2 regions of the Parashewanella sp. 2210YD4-3 genome follow, and region 1 is predicted to be linked to the other one. Evidence: predicted binding sites of a transcription regulator. Region 1 holds the regulator's gene; the other holds the start of a gene.
The links. The regulator sigma-54, encoded in region 1, starts transcription at its own class of promoters, with help from an activator protein. The targets are predictions, from matches to a motif close to GTTGGCACGNNNNTNGNNT.
Positions count from the first base shown of each region.

Region 2: a site for sigma-54 is predicted at 5,596-5,614, ahead of fliE (flagellar hook-basal body complex protein FliE). Genes of this name have one in related genera too.

Region 1 covers NZ_JBWQOG010000016.1:41,897-50,534, forward strand. The annotation lists gene kdsC (3-deoxy-manno-octulosonate-8-phosphatase KdsC) at 1-78, shown strand, start outside; gene lptC (LPS export ABC transporter periplasmic protein LptC) at 75-638, shown strand; gene lptA (lipopolysaccharide transport periplasmic protein LptA) at 622-1,185, shown strand; gene lptB (LPS export ABC transporter ATP-binding protein) at 1,182-1,913, shown strand; gene AC1EU0_RS18365 (RNA polymerase factor sigma-54) at 1,980-3,461, shown strand; gene hpf (ribosome hibernation-promoting factor, HPF/YfiA family) at 3,503-3,802, shown strand; gene ptsN (PTS IIA-like nitrogen regulatory protein PtsN) at 3,805-4,248, shown strand; gene rapZ (RNase adapter RapZ) at 4,245-5,096, shown strand; gene AC1EU0_RS18385 (HPr family phosphocarrier protein) at 5,083-5,358, shown strand; gene AC1EU0_RS18390 (HAD-IA family hydrolase) at 5,710-6,333, shown strand; gene AC1EU0_RS18395 (transposase) at 6,428-7,420, shown strand; gene AC1EU0_RS18400 (HAD-IA family hydrolase) at 7,506-8,228, opposite strand; gene xerC (tyrosine recombinase XerC) at 8,225-8,638, opposite strand, start outside.
Region 2 covers NZ_JBWQOG010000004.1:178,620-187,257, forward strand. The annotation lists gene fliJ (flagellar export protein FliJ) at 1-219, opposite strand, end outside; gene fliI (flagellar protein export ATPase FliI) at 236-1,573, opposite strand; gene fliH (flagellar assembly protein FliH) at 1,533-2,405, opposite strand; gene fliG (flagellar motor switch protein FliG) at 2,392-3,441, opposite strand; gene fliF (flagellar basal-body MS-ring/collar protein FliF) at 3,434-5,149, opposite strand; gene fliE (flagellar hook-basal body complex protein FliE) at 5,210-5,545, opposite strand; gene AC1EU0_RS08065 (hypothetical protein) at 6,189-8,638, shown strand, end outside.

The DNA of each region.
Region 1 (8,638 bases):
GGTGCGGTGCGAGAATTAGCGGACTTGATTTTGGAGTCTCAGGGGCTATTTGAATCGGCTCAGGGAATGAGTGTATGAATCGAGTGACCCTCGCCATTATTGTTTTTTTCAGTACCGCACTGGTGCTGTATTGGCAGGTACAACAAAAACAAGGCGATAAAATTGCTCAAGGCCCTCAAATAGAACGGCCTGACTATATGGCTACCGATCTCAATAGTGTCGCCTATGACGAGCAAGGTCATTTAAGCAGTAAAGTAACAGCTAAGCACATGGAGCATTTCGCTACTCGTGATACGACCTTATTTACCGAGCCGGTATATTGGCTTTACGGTGAGGGCAGTGACAGCCCTTGGCGCATTTCTGCTAAAGAAGGTCGTCTAAAAAAAGATGATACACAAAAAGCTTATTTAGACTGGGACGTAAAGCTTGAAGCCATTGGGAAAAAAGAGCCCATTCAAAGTGTTAGTACCCGTTATGTTGAGTTAGATTTAGATAGTAAAACCATGACTACGGATGCCATGGTTTACATTAAAGGCAATGGATTTCAAAGCCAAGGTAAAGGCCTTTTTGCCGATTTTAATAATGAAACTGTACGCTTAAATGATCAGGTAACAGGAACCTATGAAGCGAATAAATAATATATTGCTGGCAGCGTTTTGCACAATGATGACCTTTTCGGCCGTAGCGAAGCAAGATGATTTAAAACAAGACCTAAGTATTAGCGCCAAAAGCCAAGCCGGTGATTTGAAAAATAATAAATTGTCGTATTTTGGAAACGTAAAAATTACTCAGGGCAGTATTAAGATTTACGCTGATGAAATGAGTGCGGTGAGTGATGATAAAAGTGGTCACAAGGTATTTGCTGCCAAAGGTAAACCCGCTACTTTTTCTCAAATTTTAGACAGTGGTGAGCTAGGAACGGCTAGTGCTTACAATATACGTTATGACAGTATTAGCGGTGACTTAGTGCTAAAAGGTAGCGCTGAGCTTGATATTGGTGGCAGTAAAATGAAAGCGGAAACCATTCGCTACAATATTGCAAATCAGCATGTGACAGCGGCAAGCTCGGGTGATGGCAATGACCGAGTGCAAACGATTATTCCGGCTGAAAACTACCAAGAAGCACGCAGTAAAAATAAAAAATCATCTTCAAAGCCTAAGACTGAAACTGAGAAGAAACAATGACTCAGAAAACCCTGACAGCAAAACATCTTGCAAAGAGCTATAAATCCAGACAAGTGGTAAAGGACGTCAGCTTATCAGTAAAAACAGGACAAATTGTTGGTCTGCTTGGCCCCAATGGCGCAGGTAAAACCACGACTTTTTATATGGTGGTGGGCTTAGTCAAAAGTGATAAGGGCCAGATTTTTATCGACAGCGATGATCTCACATTAGATCCCATGCACATGCGCGCTCGTAAAGGTATTGGTTACTTACCACAAGAAGCCAGTATTTTTCGCAAATTGACCGTTTATGAAAACATCATGGCGGTATTAGAAATGCGTGCATCACTTAATCAACAACAGCGCGAAGAACAGCTAGAACACTTGCTTGAAGAGTTTCATATTACTCATATTCGTGACAGCTTAGGTATGGCTTTATCAGGCGGTGAACGTCGTCGAGTAGAAATTGCCCGTGCGTTAGCCGCGAATCCTCAATTTATTCTCTTGGATGAACCTTTTGCTGGGGTCGATCCTATCTCTGTGATTGATATTAAAAAAATCATTGAACAATTGAGAGATCGTGGATTAGGGGTGTTGATCACCGACCATAATGTTCGTGAAACACTGGATGTATGTGAGCATGCTTATATTGTTAGCCACGGCAGCTTGATAGCCGAAGGCACACCTGAAGCCATCCTTGATGATAAGCATGTTCGGGAAGTGTACTTGGGAGAACAATTCACGTTATAGTAGTGATTATTTTTAGGGAGCTTTCCCATGCGCCAACAAAAACAATAAGAAGGATCAGCGGTAACTATGAAAGCGTCGCTTCAGCTTAAGTTAGGACAACAGCTCACAATGACGCCTCAGCTGCAACAAGCCATACGCTTGCTACAGCTTTCATCATTAGAGCTACATCAAGAAGTTCAACAGGCACTTGAATCTAATCCATTATTGGAATTAGAAGAAGAACTGGCATCGACAAAGACTGAGTCAGAAACGGCACCTGAAGTCGAGCTGGATTCGCTAATCAATCAAAACGAAAGCCAAGATATAGTTGAGCCTGAGATTCCTGACACTGTAGAGTCCCTAAGCAAAGAAAAGCTGACTGAAGAACTGCCCATGGATACCACATGGGATGAAACCTTTACGGCTATGCCTACTTCTGGCAGTGGTGCTTTACCTGCTGATGACCTTCCGTTTCAAGGCGAAACCAGTGATGGATTATACGAACACCTTGAATGGCAAAAAAACCTCACGCCTTTTTCGAGCACGGACTACGCGATAGCCACTGCGATAATTGAAGCCATCGACGAGCGTGGGTATTTGACCCAGTCACTAGATGATATTTTAGAGGCTATGGGTGACCCTGAAATTGAAATGGATGAAGTAGAGGCGGTGTTAAAACGAGTACAGCATTTTGATCCTATTGGTATTGCCGCTCGTGACGTACCAGAGTGTTTATATTTGCAACTCTCGCATTTTGACGACTTAACCCCCTATTTGGCTGAAGCGAAAAACATTATTCAGCATCACATTGATTTGATTGCTGTACGAGACTTTCGATCTTTACTGAAAAAAACTAAGCTTAGAGAACCACAACTCAAAGCTGCGATGAATTTGATCCAGAGTTTGGACCCAAGGCCGGGATTGAATATTGGCCGTAAAGACGATGAATATGTAATACCTGATGTGTCTGTCAGTAAAAAAAATGGGCGTTGGCAAGTGGAATTAAATCCAGATGTGATGCCAAAAATAGGACTCAATCAGCAATATGCCGCGCTGGCCAAAACCAGTCGAAGTAGAGATGATACCCAATTTGTTCGCGGTCACCTGCAAGATGCTAAGTGGTTTATTAAAAGTTTAGAGAGCCGTAACGATACATTATTAAAGGTGTGCAATTGTATTGTAAAAAATCAGGTCAACTTTTTTGAACATGGTCCTGAAGCTATGAAAGCGATGATTTTGAATGATGTCGCTGAAGAAATTGAAATGCATGAGTCGACGATATCGCGAGTGACGACACAAAAATACATGCACACTCCAAGAGGAATTTTTGAACTGAAATACTTTTTCTCTAGCCATGTTGGAACCGATGATGGCGGAGAATGTTCTTCAACAGCGATTCGAGCGCTAATCAAAAAACTGGTGGCAGAAGAGAATCAGAAAAAACCGCTCAGTGATAATAAGATTGCGCAACTGCTAGGAGAACAAGGGATCAAAGTGGCAAGACGAACCATCGCAAAATACCGCGAAGCGATGATGATCCCACCATCAAACCAGCGAAAGAGCTTATGATGAAATAAAGCGGCAGTTAACAACGACAGGAGGCAATGGATATGCAAATCCGGATCAATGGTCAACAAAATGGTCAGCAGTTGGATGTTACTGAATCACTAAAAGAATATGTCAGCGGGAAAATGGCAAAACTTGAACGTCATATCGAACAGATCAATAATGTGCGCATCGTACTCAATGTTCGAAAAACAAATCAAACTGCAGAAGCCAGTTTGGTCTTAAATGGCAAAGAAGCCTATGCCAAATCACAACATGATGATATGTACGCGGCTATCGATTTATTGGTAGCTAAATTGGATCGTCAAGTGATCAAACATAAAGAGAAGTTGATAAAATATTAACGATGGAATTAAACATCATTTTGAAGCCGGAATGCACCACTTGTGCAACGCCTGGCAGCAAGAAGAAAGTACTGGAAATGATCAGTGACTTAGTCGCTTCGCAGTATCCTGAACTTTCTTCTCAAGAAATCTTTGAAAGTCTACTCACCCGTGAAAAAATGGGCAGTACCGGCATTGGTAACGGAATTGCCATTCCTCACGGTCGATTAGATAACATTGATACCCCAATTGCGGTGTTGATCAAATGTGAGCAACCCATCGCCTTTGAAGCCATTGATAAACAGCCGGTGGATATCTTGTTTGCGCTGTTGGTGCCGTCTGATCAATGCCAGCAACACCTCAGCACCTTATCGGCTATGGCTGAAAAGCTCAGTGATAAGCAAACGCTAAAGCAGTTACGTCGTATTAATGATGAACAAGAACTCTATGAGGTGATCACTGCATGAAATTAGTCATTGTTTCAGGTAGAAGTGGCTCCGGAAAATCGGTTGCACTCAAAGTACTTGAAGATTTGGGCTATTACTGCGTTGATAATCTGCCTATGACTTTGTTAGGTGGTTTAATTGAAGAACTAAAACCGAATCAGGAATTAGTGGCAATCAGCGTTGATGTTCGTAATCTACCTGAACAAGACAAAGTATTTGAGCGCCAGCTTAAAAGCCTGACTGGGATTGAAATTCTTAGCTTTTTTATCAGTTCGAGCGATGATGTTTTACTAAAAAGATATACCGAAACTAGGCGTTTACATCCGCTGGCATATCAATGTAAAAGCTTACCAGAAGCGATTCGAATCGAAGGTGAACTGTTGTCTGGCATGTCTAAGATGATGGATCATTTTATTGATACCTCTAAATCCAATGCCTATCAACTCAGCGACAAAATTAGAGAAATTTTATTAGGGCGTGTTGAGCAAGATCTGGTGATCAACGTGGAGTCCTTTGGGTTTAAACATGGACGACCTAAAGATGCCGACTTTATGTTTGATGTAAGATTCTTACCTAATCCTCATTGGGAAGAAACATTACGACCTTTCACTGGGTTAGATAAGCCGGTACAAGACTTTCTCAATGCTCAGCCTGAAGTAAATAAATTCATTTGGCAAATCGCTAACTTGATTGATACTTGGCTTCCTCAGCTTGAGCGTAACAACCGCAGTTATCTAACCATTGCGATAGGGTGCACAGGTGGACAACATCGTTCCGTTTTTATTGTGGAGCAATTGGCTGAACATCTGAGAAAAAATAATCGTAACGTAGAGGCGCGGCATAAGGAATTGACCAATGCCGACACTTGAGAAAGAAGTCCTGATTTGCAATAAATTAGGACTGCATGCAAGAGCGGCTACAAAATTAGCGGTATTAGCCTCAGAGTTTGATGCCGAAGTCACGCTTAAACAAGGTGAGAAATCGGCATCGGCCTCCAGTGTTCTTGGGTTACTCATGCTTGAATCTGGTATGGGAAAAGCCATTAACGTTATTGCGACAGGCAAAGATGCGAAAGCGGCATTAAATGCGGTTTGCCAGCTGATTGATGATAAATTTGATGAAGCTTGTTAAATCTAAAAACATCAGTTGAACGCTAATTGAGTTAATAACTCTTTGAATGGCAAATTCAGTTTATAATCTCTAAGTTCATCCAATGGATGAAACGCTTTACGACCACAAGCTTGCTAAAATACCCGTTAACTGCGTTGTAACTTTTGCATGTACAATAACTACTTGCTGCAAGCTACACCTTACTAACGATCATTTTTTTTTCGCTTGAGGATTTAGCCAACTGATGCTTTTAGGTTAAAGACAATTTCCCTCTTATTTTGATTATATCCTGCCTTAACAGATTCTAATTCAGACTAGGTACAGACTCCTTCCTTTATCTTCAACGCGTTATCTTTATTCAATTTTCAGGCAATGACACAAATTAAAACATTACTGCTGGATCTCGGCGGCGTATTGCTAAATTTAGATTATCTGGCCACTGACAAAGCTTTCGCTGCGTTAGGTTTTGACGAATTTTCTAATTGTTATCATCAAAATGCCCAACAGCCATTCTTTGACCGTTTTGAGAAGGGGCTGGAAACGCCACAGGCCTTTAGAAACAAAATTCGAGCGTTGTCAGGCTTGGCCTTAGCTGATGGTGAAATCGATAGTGCTTGGAATGCAATGCTATTTGACTTACCTGTTGCACGAATAGAGTTGTTATTAAAACTTCAGCACCGCTACCAATTGATACTGTTTTCAAATACTAATGCGATTCATTATGAAGCGTTACAGTTGATCTTACAGCAACAATTTCAATGCGATATTTTGCAGCAAGTGTTTGACTTCACCTTTTACTCGCATTTAATCAGAGCACGAAAGCCAGAGCTTAAAGCTTTTCGAAAAGTATTGAGCATAGCTGACGCTAACCCTGAAACCACTTTTTTTATCGACGACACCCAAAGACACACTGTGGGCGCTGGTCAATGCCATATACAAACGTACTGGCTCCAAAACCATGAAACGATAGAAGACATACTCAACCCACTTGTGTAACTCATAATTTATTAAGACACCCATAATTATTTGCATTAATTATAATCCTTGCCTACGCTTATAAAATATCCGCTAAAGACAAGGAGAGTCGTGGATGCCAGCCTCAAGAAAAAGTGTAGTTAGCCTGCAAGATACCCCTTATTATCATTGCATCTCGCGATGTGTTCGTCGTGCATTTTTATGTGGGCAAGATAAGCTCACAGGTAAGAGTTATGAGCATCGACGTGGTTGGGTTGAGCAACGCATTTTGCAACTTGCAGAAATCTTTGCCATTGATGTTTGTGCTTATGCTGTGATGTCAAATCACTTGCATGTGGTATTGCATGTGGACCTTGTTAAAGCCAAGGACTGGTCGGAGCGAAAAGTAGTAGAGCAGTGGCATCAATTGCATAAGGGAACTCCTTTAACCCAGTCATTTATTCAAGGTGACTCTTTATCAAAGTTAAAAAAACGAGAGTTAGCGAAACAAATCATCGAGTATCGAAGCCGGCTTTGCGATATCAGTTGGTTTATGAGAGCCCTCAATGAACCAATCGCTCGTTTAGCGAATAAAGAAGACGAATGCAAAGGTCGATTTTGGGAGGGGCGATTTAAATCTCAAGCTCTGTTAGACGAAACGGCTCTTTTGGCCTGCATGGCTTATGTGGATCTAAACCCGATCAGAGCAAAAGTCTCCGACAAACCCAAAGATTCTTCATTTACAAGTATTCAGCGTCGTATTCATGCCAAATTGAAAGGCGTGCAACCAAAAGAACTAATGAAATTCAATCATCAAGATATTAGTGAGAACGAAAAATGCTTACCGCTTGGTATGCGAGATTATATCAAGCTAGTGGAAGAAACGGCATCAAGCTTAGTAAATAAAGACAGCGAACACATGGTAAAAAGTGAGCGAATTTTGATGGGGTTAAACCTGCCAATTGAGAATTGGCTGAGGTTGTGTTCTCGGTTTACCAAGATGTTTAAAGGCCCTGCAGGTAATCTCATGGCGCTAACCGAATATTGTCAGCGCTTAGATCGAAGGCGACGTCAAGGTGCAGCGAACAGCGCTAAATGGCTGAGCTCTAATAAGGATGAAACAGGGTGAAAGTCAACTGCTCAACTGTTAATAAACTTTAAAAATCATAATGTTGTGCGCTAATGAATGTTTCACATACTCAACGTGGTAATGATTATGGAAGTAAATAGCGAAGTTGTTGAATATCACTCAGTTCAATATGAGGCAAGGTGGTTATTGGCGTCTGTTTTTCGGTTTGGCCATAGCCCGGATTTAGCCATGCAGCCTGACAGCCAAAATTTCTGGCTCCAAATACATCGGCTTGGGCATTGTCACCCACATGCAGAATATGTTCAGGAGCCAGTTGTAAGCGTTCACAAGCCAGAGCAAACATATCTGGTGCCGGTTTCATTCTTAACCCATTTCCAGAATGTAAAATAAACTGGAAATAGTCAGCAATGCCGATGCGACCTGGGTCAACATTTCCATTGGATATGCCAATTAGCGGGTAGTGCTGACTTAAACTGTCAAGAAGTTCAATACTAGACTGAGGGACTGTAAAGTTGCTGCGGTGGAATAAAAAATGTTCCATGCCTTGGTGAGTAAACTGTTGAACTTGAAGCGCTGTTATTGCTTGTTGTTGCAACGTGTATTTCAACGTTTGCTCGCGGCTTTGCCAAGTATCGTGGGACAATTCGGGAGATTGTTGTAATACCTGTTGTTTTTGACTGAGCCAATGCTCTCTCTGCCACTGATGTTGGGCAGGAGCGATTTGCTGCATAAACTTGAGAAATTCAGTTTCAGCTTTAATGATAATGGGGCGATTGTCGTATAAGGTGTCGTCTAGATCGAAACTGATGACTTGGATTTGATTAAGGCCAAGGTAACTGCGCATCATTTTTCCTTTCTTTTGGCTCTCGGATGAGCACCGTCGTAAACGTTTGCTAAGTGTTGGAAGTCTAAGCTGGTATAGATTTGAGTGGTAGATAAATCGGCATGCCCCAGTAATTCTTGTACGGCTCTTAGATCAGAACTGGCTTCTAACATGTGGGTGGCGAATGAATGACGCAACTTATGTGGATGAACTTTGTTTGAAAGTCCTTGTTGTTGAGCCCACTTGTTGAGTCGAATTTGAATACTTCGATGGGATAAGCGTTTGCCTTTTTGGGTAACAAACACCGCTTTATCCTCAGTGTGAATACTTTCTCTAATTGCTAACCAATTCTGTAATGCTTCGACAGCCTTGGAGCCAACGGGTAACAGTCGCATTTTTCCGCCTTTACCGATCACTGTGACTTGTTTTAGGTG
Region 2 (8,638 bases), on a different contig from region 1:
GTCGACAAATTTATGGAATTGTTGATATTGAGAAGAAGATAAGTTGCTTCCCACTTTATCCCCCATTTGCCGCATATAATCCAAACGATAAGTGTTTAATGCATTTAGCTGGCTACGAGCTTTTTGTTCGTCTAGCTTGGCACTGCGGTATTGCAGTGAAGCTTGCTCTTCTTCATCTTTCGCCAGTTTTAATACGGTATGTAGAGGATCTTTGGCCATTGTCACACTCTAAGAACTAACATTGGGCGGCAAGTTGAGACAACATCATTGCACAATCATCAAAGCTCAAACTGTCTTTCATTCCCTGCTGTAAAAATGCATTTGTTGCAGGCTGCAATCGAATAGCATTATCTAAGATCGGGTCGCTACCTTGATTGTAAGCACCAATCGATACCAAATCTCGATTCTGCTGATAATGGGCGTACATCTGCTTAACCTTACGCATATTGTTTAAGTGATCGTCACTCACCACCATAGGTGCAACACGGCTGATACTGGCTTCAATATCTATGGCAGGATAATGACCAGACTCGGCAAGCGCACGAGAAAGGACAATGTGACCGTCCAAAATGGCACGGGATGCATCGGCAATCGGATCTTGCTGATCATCCCCTTCTGTCAGCACGGTATAAAAGGCAGTAATTGAACCTTGCTCACCTCCACCGTTGCCCGCTCGCTCAACCAACCTCGGTAATTTGGCAAATACAGAGGGCGGATAACCTTTGGTTGCTGGCGGTTCACCAACAGCAAGCGCTATTTCACGTTGTGCTTGAGCGTAACGGGTTAAGCTATCCATCAATAGCAGTACGCTATAACCAAGGTCCCTAAAATATTCGGCTAAACGAGTTGATGTTTCACAGGCTCTTAAGCGCATTAAAGGCGAGGTATCCGCAGGAGCGGCCACAACAACAGACCGTTTACGCCCTTCTTCACCCAAAATTTCTTCAATAAATTCTTTTACTTCTCGGCCACGCTCACCCACTAAGCCAACGACAATGACGTCAGCTGTTGTTCCTCTGGTCATCATGCCCAACAGAACACTCTTACCTACACCAGAACCAGCAAACAAGCCCATTCGCTGCCCTTTACCTACTGTTAACATGGCATTAATCGCGCGAACACCAACATCTAACGGCTCAGAAATTGAACGACGTGATAATGGGTTCATCGCCACAGAATGAGTAGAAACGCTTTCTGAGTTTTGAATACCGCCTAAGCCGTCAATTGGCTGACCGCTACCATCCAGTACACGACCTAATAATGACATTCCGACATTCAGGCCTGACTTTTCACCAAGCGGTACCACTTTTGCTCCGGGTAAAACACCTCTGAGTTCGTCAATGGGCATCAGATATAACAATTCATCATCAAAACCAATGACTTCAGCGACTAATTCCCCGTCCATGGTTTCAATTGAACAGAGACTGCCTACTGGCGCTCGACAACCACTGGCTTCTAGCGTTAACCCAACCACTCGAACCAATTGACCGCTAGCGACGGCACGAAACGGCGTTACTTGCTGACAATATTGATCAAGCTGGTTCTTGAGCTTCTTGGATCTCTGTAGATTCATTTTGAGTTGGTACTTCTTGAGGAGAGATGTGTGTGGCTTTTTGAGTTTGCTCAAATAAAGCTTGCTGGAGTTGCTTTTCTAGATGGAATTGTTGCTCAGTCAAGGCCATTAATACCGCTTCGGTTCGATTTTTAACTTTAAGATCGACCGAGGATTTTTGACTTTCGATAAAACAATCACCTACTGATAAAGAGGGATCGGCTTCAAATTGCCATTGTTTCTTTTCGAGCATGGTTGCGCTGTATGCTTGCTCCACAAGTTCAACATCTTGCGGATTCAATCGCACGTTAACAGGTTGATTTTTTAGTGGCAGCGACTCAATACCTTGGCGCAATACATTATGTATATGTTGCGGATTGGTTTGAATTTCGGTGGCAACAATGGCTTTAGCAAGACTAGAGCTTAGCATAACTAAACTGGCTTCAATTTGAGTGTCGACAACAGATAAAGGCTGTTCAAGTTGTTGCGCCAATTGCTCTAATCGCAACAATAGATCTTTAGCTTCAGCTAATCCTTGCTCGAGCCCTTGCTCTTTACCTTGAGTGAAGCCTTCTGCGTGTCCTTTTTCTAAGCCTTCAAGTTTACCTTTCTCTAGACCTTGATTGAAACCTTGTTGAAACCCTTGCTCTCTTGCTTCTTGTTCCGCTTGCTGTTGCAACGCTTCTATTTCGGCTAACGTTGGCGGAGTGAAACTTTCTTCTTCTATTTTAGGGAGCGATTGAGCTTGAGTTCGTCCAAATAAATTTTGCTGCTCAGATTCAACGTCTGTAACATCAGGTATTTGCCAATGCTTAAATTCTTCGGCGACAGCATCAGAATTAGAGGAACTCATCACCGCCTCCACCACCTAGCATGATTTCACCGCTTTCGCTCAAACGACGAGCCACACCAAGAATTTCTTTTTGTGCCAACTCAACTTCACTAATACGGATTGGGCCCATAGCTTCAAGATCATCACTCAACAACTCAGCCGCTCGCTTAGACATATTGCCAAGGATCTTATCTTTCATTGAATCATCCGCACCTTTCAGTGCTTTCATCAATATTTCTTGTGGAACTTCACGCAGTAGCGCTTGAATGCCACGGTCGTCAATATCCAATAAGTTCTCGAACACAAACATGAGATCTTGAATTTGCTGCGCCATCTCTTCGTCTGATTCACGCATGGTTTCCATAAGCTGTGACTCAATAGAAGTATCTAAGTAATTCATGATATCGGCAGCCGCTTTCAAGCCACCCATTTTCGCAGCTTGAGCACCACCTTGACCTGCGAACTGTTTCTCCATGATGTCATTTAACTCTTGTAATGCTGCTGGCTGAACTTCTTCTAAGTTTGCAATACGCATTAGCAAGTCGACACGAGTGTTCTCAGGGAATTGTGCAAAAATCTCTGCGGCTTGATCAGGCTCGAGATAAGACAAGACAATGGTTTGAATTTGAGGATGCTCGTTTTGAATAATGGTCGCCACCTGACGGGCATCCATCCATTTCAATGAGTCTAAGCCTTTAGCACCACTGCCCATGATGATTTGTTCAATAATATTACCAGCTTTGTCTTCACCCAAGGCTGCGGTCAGTGCTTTACGAACAAAGTCTTCACTGTTAAAACCAATGGCAGAAAATTGCTGAATATCATCTAAAAAATGTTTGTGAACACCAATGACTTTTTCTTGACCGAAATCTTGAGTCGAGGCCATTGCCATACCCAGTTGTTGAACTTGTTTTGGTTCAAGATGGCGTAAAATTGACGCGGCGTCCGCTTCACTTAAGCTCAGCAATAAAATAGCGGCTTTTTCAACGCCCGTTAGCGTACTTACATCAAATGATGAAGCATCAGTATTCGATGGGCTTTCTACAATATCAGGCATCTTCTTCTTGCAACCAACTCTTAATTACTTGGGTAGACAACTCTGGCTCATTGGCTACCAGTGCACGAATAGCCTTGATCATATCATCATCTTTGTGAAGATCGGGGATTAAAATCGACCCATCATCGGCATAACTGTATTCACCATCAGATTTGTTAATCAATCCTAGGGTTTCTTGTGCATATTGGTCTTCAATTTCAGCCAATTCACTACCCGGAATGATTTTTTCCTGTGGCATATCTGCACCGGAATGAGCCATACGTTTGAACATAGGGCGCATTACCGTCAGGATTAAAACCAAAATTACAATGGCCGCCAGCACAAACTTCACCACTCGCATAAACCAAGGCTGTTCCCATAGTTCAGGCTTCGGCGCGGCTTCAAATTCATGTTGCATAAATGGTACGGTAACCACTTCCAACATATCACCGCGAGCTGAATTAAACCCAACCGCCCCTTCTAGCAAACGACGAATATTCGCCAGTTCCGCTTCTGTACGGGGCTCACGATTTAATTGTCCATCTTCACCGACAGCACCGGGCTTATAGTTAACCGCAACCGATACACTGATACGTTGGATAATGCCGATTTGCTGACGAGTATGACTGATGGTGGTGTCTACTTCGAAGTTTCTCGTGGCTTCACGATGGGAGCTGCCTGAACGTTCAGCGGAACCTTCTTGAGTTAATTCACTTACTTGCTCTGGAATTTCAGATTTCATTGGCGGCTGATTGGTCAATGCACCAGGGATTCCACCAACAAATCCAGCACCTGAATTAGTTTCTAAGGTTTGCTCACTTCTTACCGCTGCTTGAGCCGGATTAAAACGCTTAGCTGTTTGTTCTTTGGCCGTGAAATCCATGCCAACGTCTACTTGAGAAGTAAAGTTTTCAGGGCCTAGGATTGGGATAAGAATAGACTGAATTTTATTACGATATTCGTCTTCTTTTGACTGTGCGATTTCAAGCTCACGACGTGCTCTTGCTGACACGCCATCTTGGCTGCCAGAATTTAATAATCGACCTGCTGAATCTGTTACTGTCACACGGCTAGGGTCGAGGTTTTGTACCGCTGATGCCACAATATCAACGATGGCATCAATTTCTTCTTGTCCTAGTCCGCTACGACGAGTCGTGATCACCACCGTTGCACTTGGCTGTGATTTGCGTCGAGCAAACACATTTTCTTTTGGTAACGCCAGAATCACTTTAGCGCGAGTAACACTTTTAAGTTCTTCAATGGCTCGAGCTAGATTTTGTTCCTGACTGTGCTTCAGTCTAGCTTGCTCCATACGTTGACTAACACCAAAGCCGCTATCTTGATTTAAGAAGTCATCTTTTTTAGTGCTACTTTCGATGCCAGAACGGCTCAACAGTAGTTTAACTTCTTGGTATTTGTTTTCAGGTACTCTCACTACATCGACATCAAGTTGATATTTGATTTTATTTTTATCGAGCACATCTAACACTTGGATAAGTTCTTGGGTTTCCATTTTCCCAAGTGGTCGATATTCATCTTCCGAGGCAAGAAGCAACACGAAAACCGCCAATGCCAAACATACAGCTAAACCTAAAATCATAGTAATTTGACGAAGGGTATTAGTATTACCTAGGCCTTCAAGCATACCTGATTTATGTTCTTGGTCCGCTCCAGAATTAGTTGTACTGATTTCTGATGACTGGCTACCAACGGTGAGTTCTGTGCTCAAAATTCTTACCTGCTTTACTGCTATTTATTTTTCTTAAGCGATTACTATTTTTCTACGCCATTAAACAGGCATATTCATTATTTGCTTGTAAGCATCAACCAGTTTATTTCTAACTTGTACCGTAGCCTCAAATGCAACACTGGCTTTTTCACGTGCAATAACGGTATCGGAAAGCGTTACTGAGGTATCACCCATTTCTAATCGTGTCGATAAATCGGCTGATGTCGCCTGAAGTTGATTAACATTGCCAATGGCATTCGCAAGAACGTCATTAAAATTTGACGAATTTACATTATTAATCTCACGCATTCCATGATGTTGCGGAGAAATTGAAGGAGTAATCTCCCCTTTCATCGTTTGCATCTCTGTATACAAAGAACTAGCACCAATTTGCATGTTCGTCTCCCATGACTTTTTTTTGACGAGATGGAGTTATGTGAGAGATAAAGCAAAGGGTATGCCAAGGATTCGCGTTAAGAACTATTGGTTTCTTTTTGAGAACACAATCTAATTATTATGCCAAATGAATAAAAGTAGTATTTGTATACTAGGGCGTGTTGATCTTTCGTGATTGTTTTTGCAGTGATAAATTGGTTGTCTTATGCAAGGCAGAGTTTGTGAAGTGTGGCTGGCCACTTAAACAAGCGATAACGCAGCAGCTCTCAGTTTCAAAGAAAGTACCAATTTACGCTGTCTTCGATGCTTTTGAGCACTCCCTGTTCTTTGTTGTGACCAGCTTACTTAGATGGCTAAGCTTCACTGCTCACGCCTTGAACAGAAAAGTGCTCAAATAGCACAAAATTTAATCCTGAAAGGTCAACACGCCCTGAATCTATTAAAAAAAATTAATAAGCAATAGCGCTTTAAATGGGTTAACTTACGGTTTTAGCTTAATTTAATATTTTTTCATATTTGAGGTTAAGTGTTCGAGAAAATTCACACTTTCCTTATCACCTAAATCTGTAACCAACAATAAAGCCATGAAGGGCTCCTTATTTTCGCTTTGTTTATTTCACGATAAATGGTATAGGAGCAAAATATGAGTTGTTCAGAAGTTAACCCCTCTCCCAATACAAATAATAAATTACGTGAATTTTATGATTCCAACCCTGCCTACAAAATGGATTGTGAAGCTCAAGAAATAACGACTGCAGAAGCCTCCGTTCACGGTGAGTTGGTTCCGTATCAGCTCGAAAACCCCACAATTACAGGGCAAACAGGTAAAACCATAGTCGGAGCCCTTTTCGGAACTTGGGTGTGCTTTTATTTCGTAAGCCCTCCTGCTGGAATTGCTGCAACATTAACTACGTTAATTGCTACGGGTGCTGCTACACAAGGAGTATTCAAATTAGCTTCATTTTTTAAAGAAGCTGAACAACCTGATTCAATGATTGAATCGCAAATCGAAAAAGGGAAGCCAGATTCAAATCAACAAGAACAAAAAATATCATTAGCTGATGCCGTTACCAAAGGCAGAGAAAGTGAAATTGTGAGCCTACTTATTGTCGGTAGTTTTGGTTATTTTATAAAAGGAATTCCAGCCCTCAATATAGCATTTTCTGTTGGCGGTACATTGGTCGGTTCAGGAACAGCATTAGTCGTCCACCATAAAGTCATGGAGTGGTTTGATGTAACTCCAAACAGTTTTACCTACTCCATAACGAAAGAGGTTTTGAAGTTAGGCGGTGGAATTGGAGGTGCTTATGCTGGAAACACAATTGGCCAGAGTCTCCATAACTGGTGGCAATTATCAGGTTCGCAAGCACCTGAAGGGCCTTTAAAGGCAACTATTGAAGAACAGACACAGAGAAAAAATCTCACTGAGCTTAACAAACTTAACGATAAACTATTCCGGCATGAGAGAGATATTTTACAAGGCGACTCTATAGTATCGAACCCACCGCTACCAGAGGTAAAATGTGAACAACACCCAACTTTTTTCGAAAAAAATGGTACTCGTTACGTACTAGGCACTGGCGGTTCTCCATCCCCCGCATACCGAGTAGAAGGCTCTCAAGCTTGTAAGTTTGTTTACGGTGACGTTCACCCTTATTTTTTGTCGGATGATTGTTACTCATTAATACAGTGCTCTGACGGAGGCTATGGAATACAAATACGAAATACTATGCACAATTGCCACCCTCATAATGGGCACGCTCAGTTTTGTCACTACCATGACGGCACGGTATATCGCGCCTATGATTTTGACAATTTCGATTTTGAACATCCCCCTGTTTGTCCTGTACAGGGCAACTTAAGAGCGACTCCTGCTGGTGATTTACCATTTTGTAAGCTTCCTCACATAGAGCCAAACGAATATCCAAGCGTTGCATGTCAGCAGTATTCACAAACATACAATTCTAATGGCACGCTACTCGGCCTTAGGCACCATGAAACCGCACACGCTTTTATTACAAAAAATGCAAAAACAACTCTTTGCAAAATATATTCATTGAATGATCATGGTGCTTTCTCATCACCAAAAGCCTACTGTTTTCAGCAAGTGAAATGTAATAATTATATTGATGGATATGGAATTCGTTTTACACATGAATCCCATCACTGTTTTACCCCACCAGATCGCTATCCTCATAGCCTATGCGGTCATTTACCTGAGCCGAGGGAAAGGTGTGCTGTAGAGCCCAGTGATGTGCCACCTTGTAAAGTTGATGAAGCAGCACAACCGCTCATGCCAAGTAACACAGTGCCTAGTTCAACTTACAATGTCAGTTTTAGTAAAACTTTTTTTTCGACTCTAGGTTCGGCTGATGGCTTAACTTCGTCAATTAACGTTGTTGTTTCCTCAACGGCAGTATCTAAAGCTATTGAGCCTTCTACTATCGAGCCCCTGATCACTCAATTACCAGAAAGTATCCAACAAACTGCAAGCAGTATTTTGAAAATGGCAACATCCGTCACTTCAACCCCGATACAGTCTGTTATAAATGAAGACAAAAATATTTTTAATGGTGGGTTATTAATATACATCGCGGTAGGAGTAGTAACTTTCACATTAGTAGTGGCAACTGGTGGCGTTCTAGTCGCTGCAGGTATACTCAAACGTCTTAATAAAAAAGGCAACGCTAACCTCACCTCTCGACATCAGCAAACTCAACTGGCGAGAACCGAACCTTCATCAAGTCATAACAATAACCCTTTGTATATAAGTGCAGCAACATTAGAAAGATCTACAGGTGAAGCTTCAACTCTCTCTGCTTCGCCTCATCCAAGAGACTCAGGCTTCAATGATCGAGAATACCTTCAAGTTTTGCCTTCACCACTTCCACTTGAAAGACCAAATGAGCAAATCCCTACTTCTCAAAATACTTCATACGGAACTTCACGAACTGCAGCTAATTATACTGAAACTCGGAATAACTCTCAGATTGGGCGACCAACACCCGAGTCAGTAATGCAAACGCCTTCATCAATAAACTCTCAACCTCGACGTTCAATTCATTCAAGGTTCACAGCCTCTACTATTTCCAC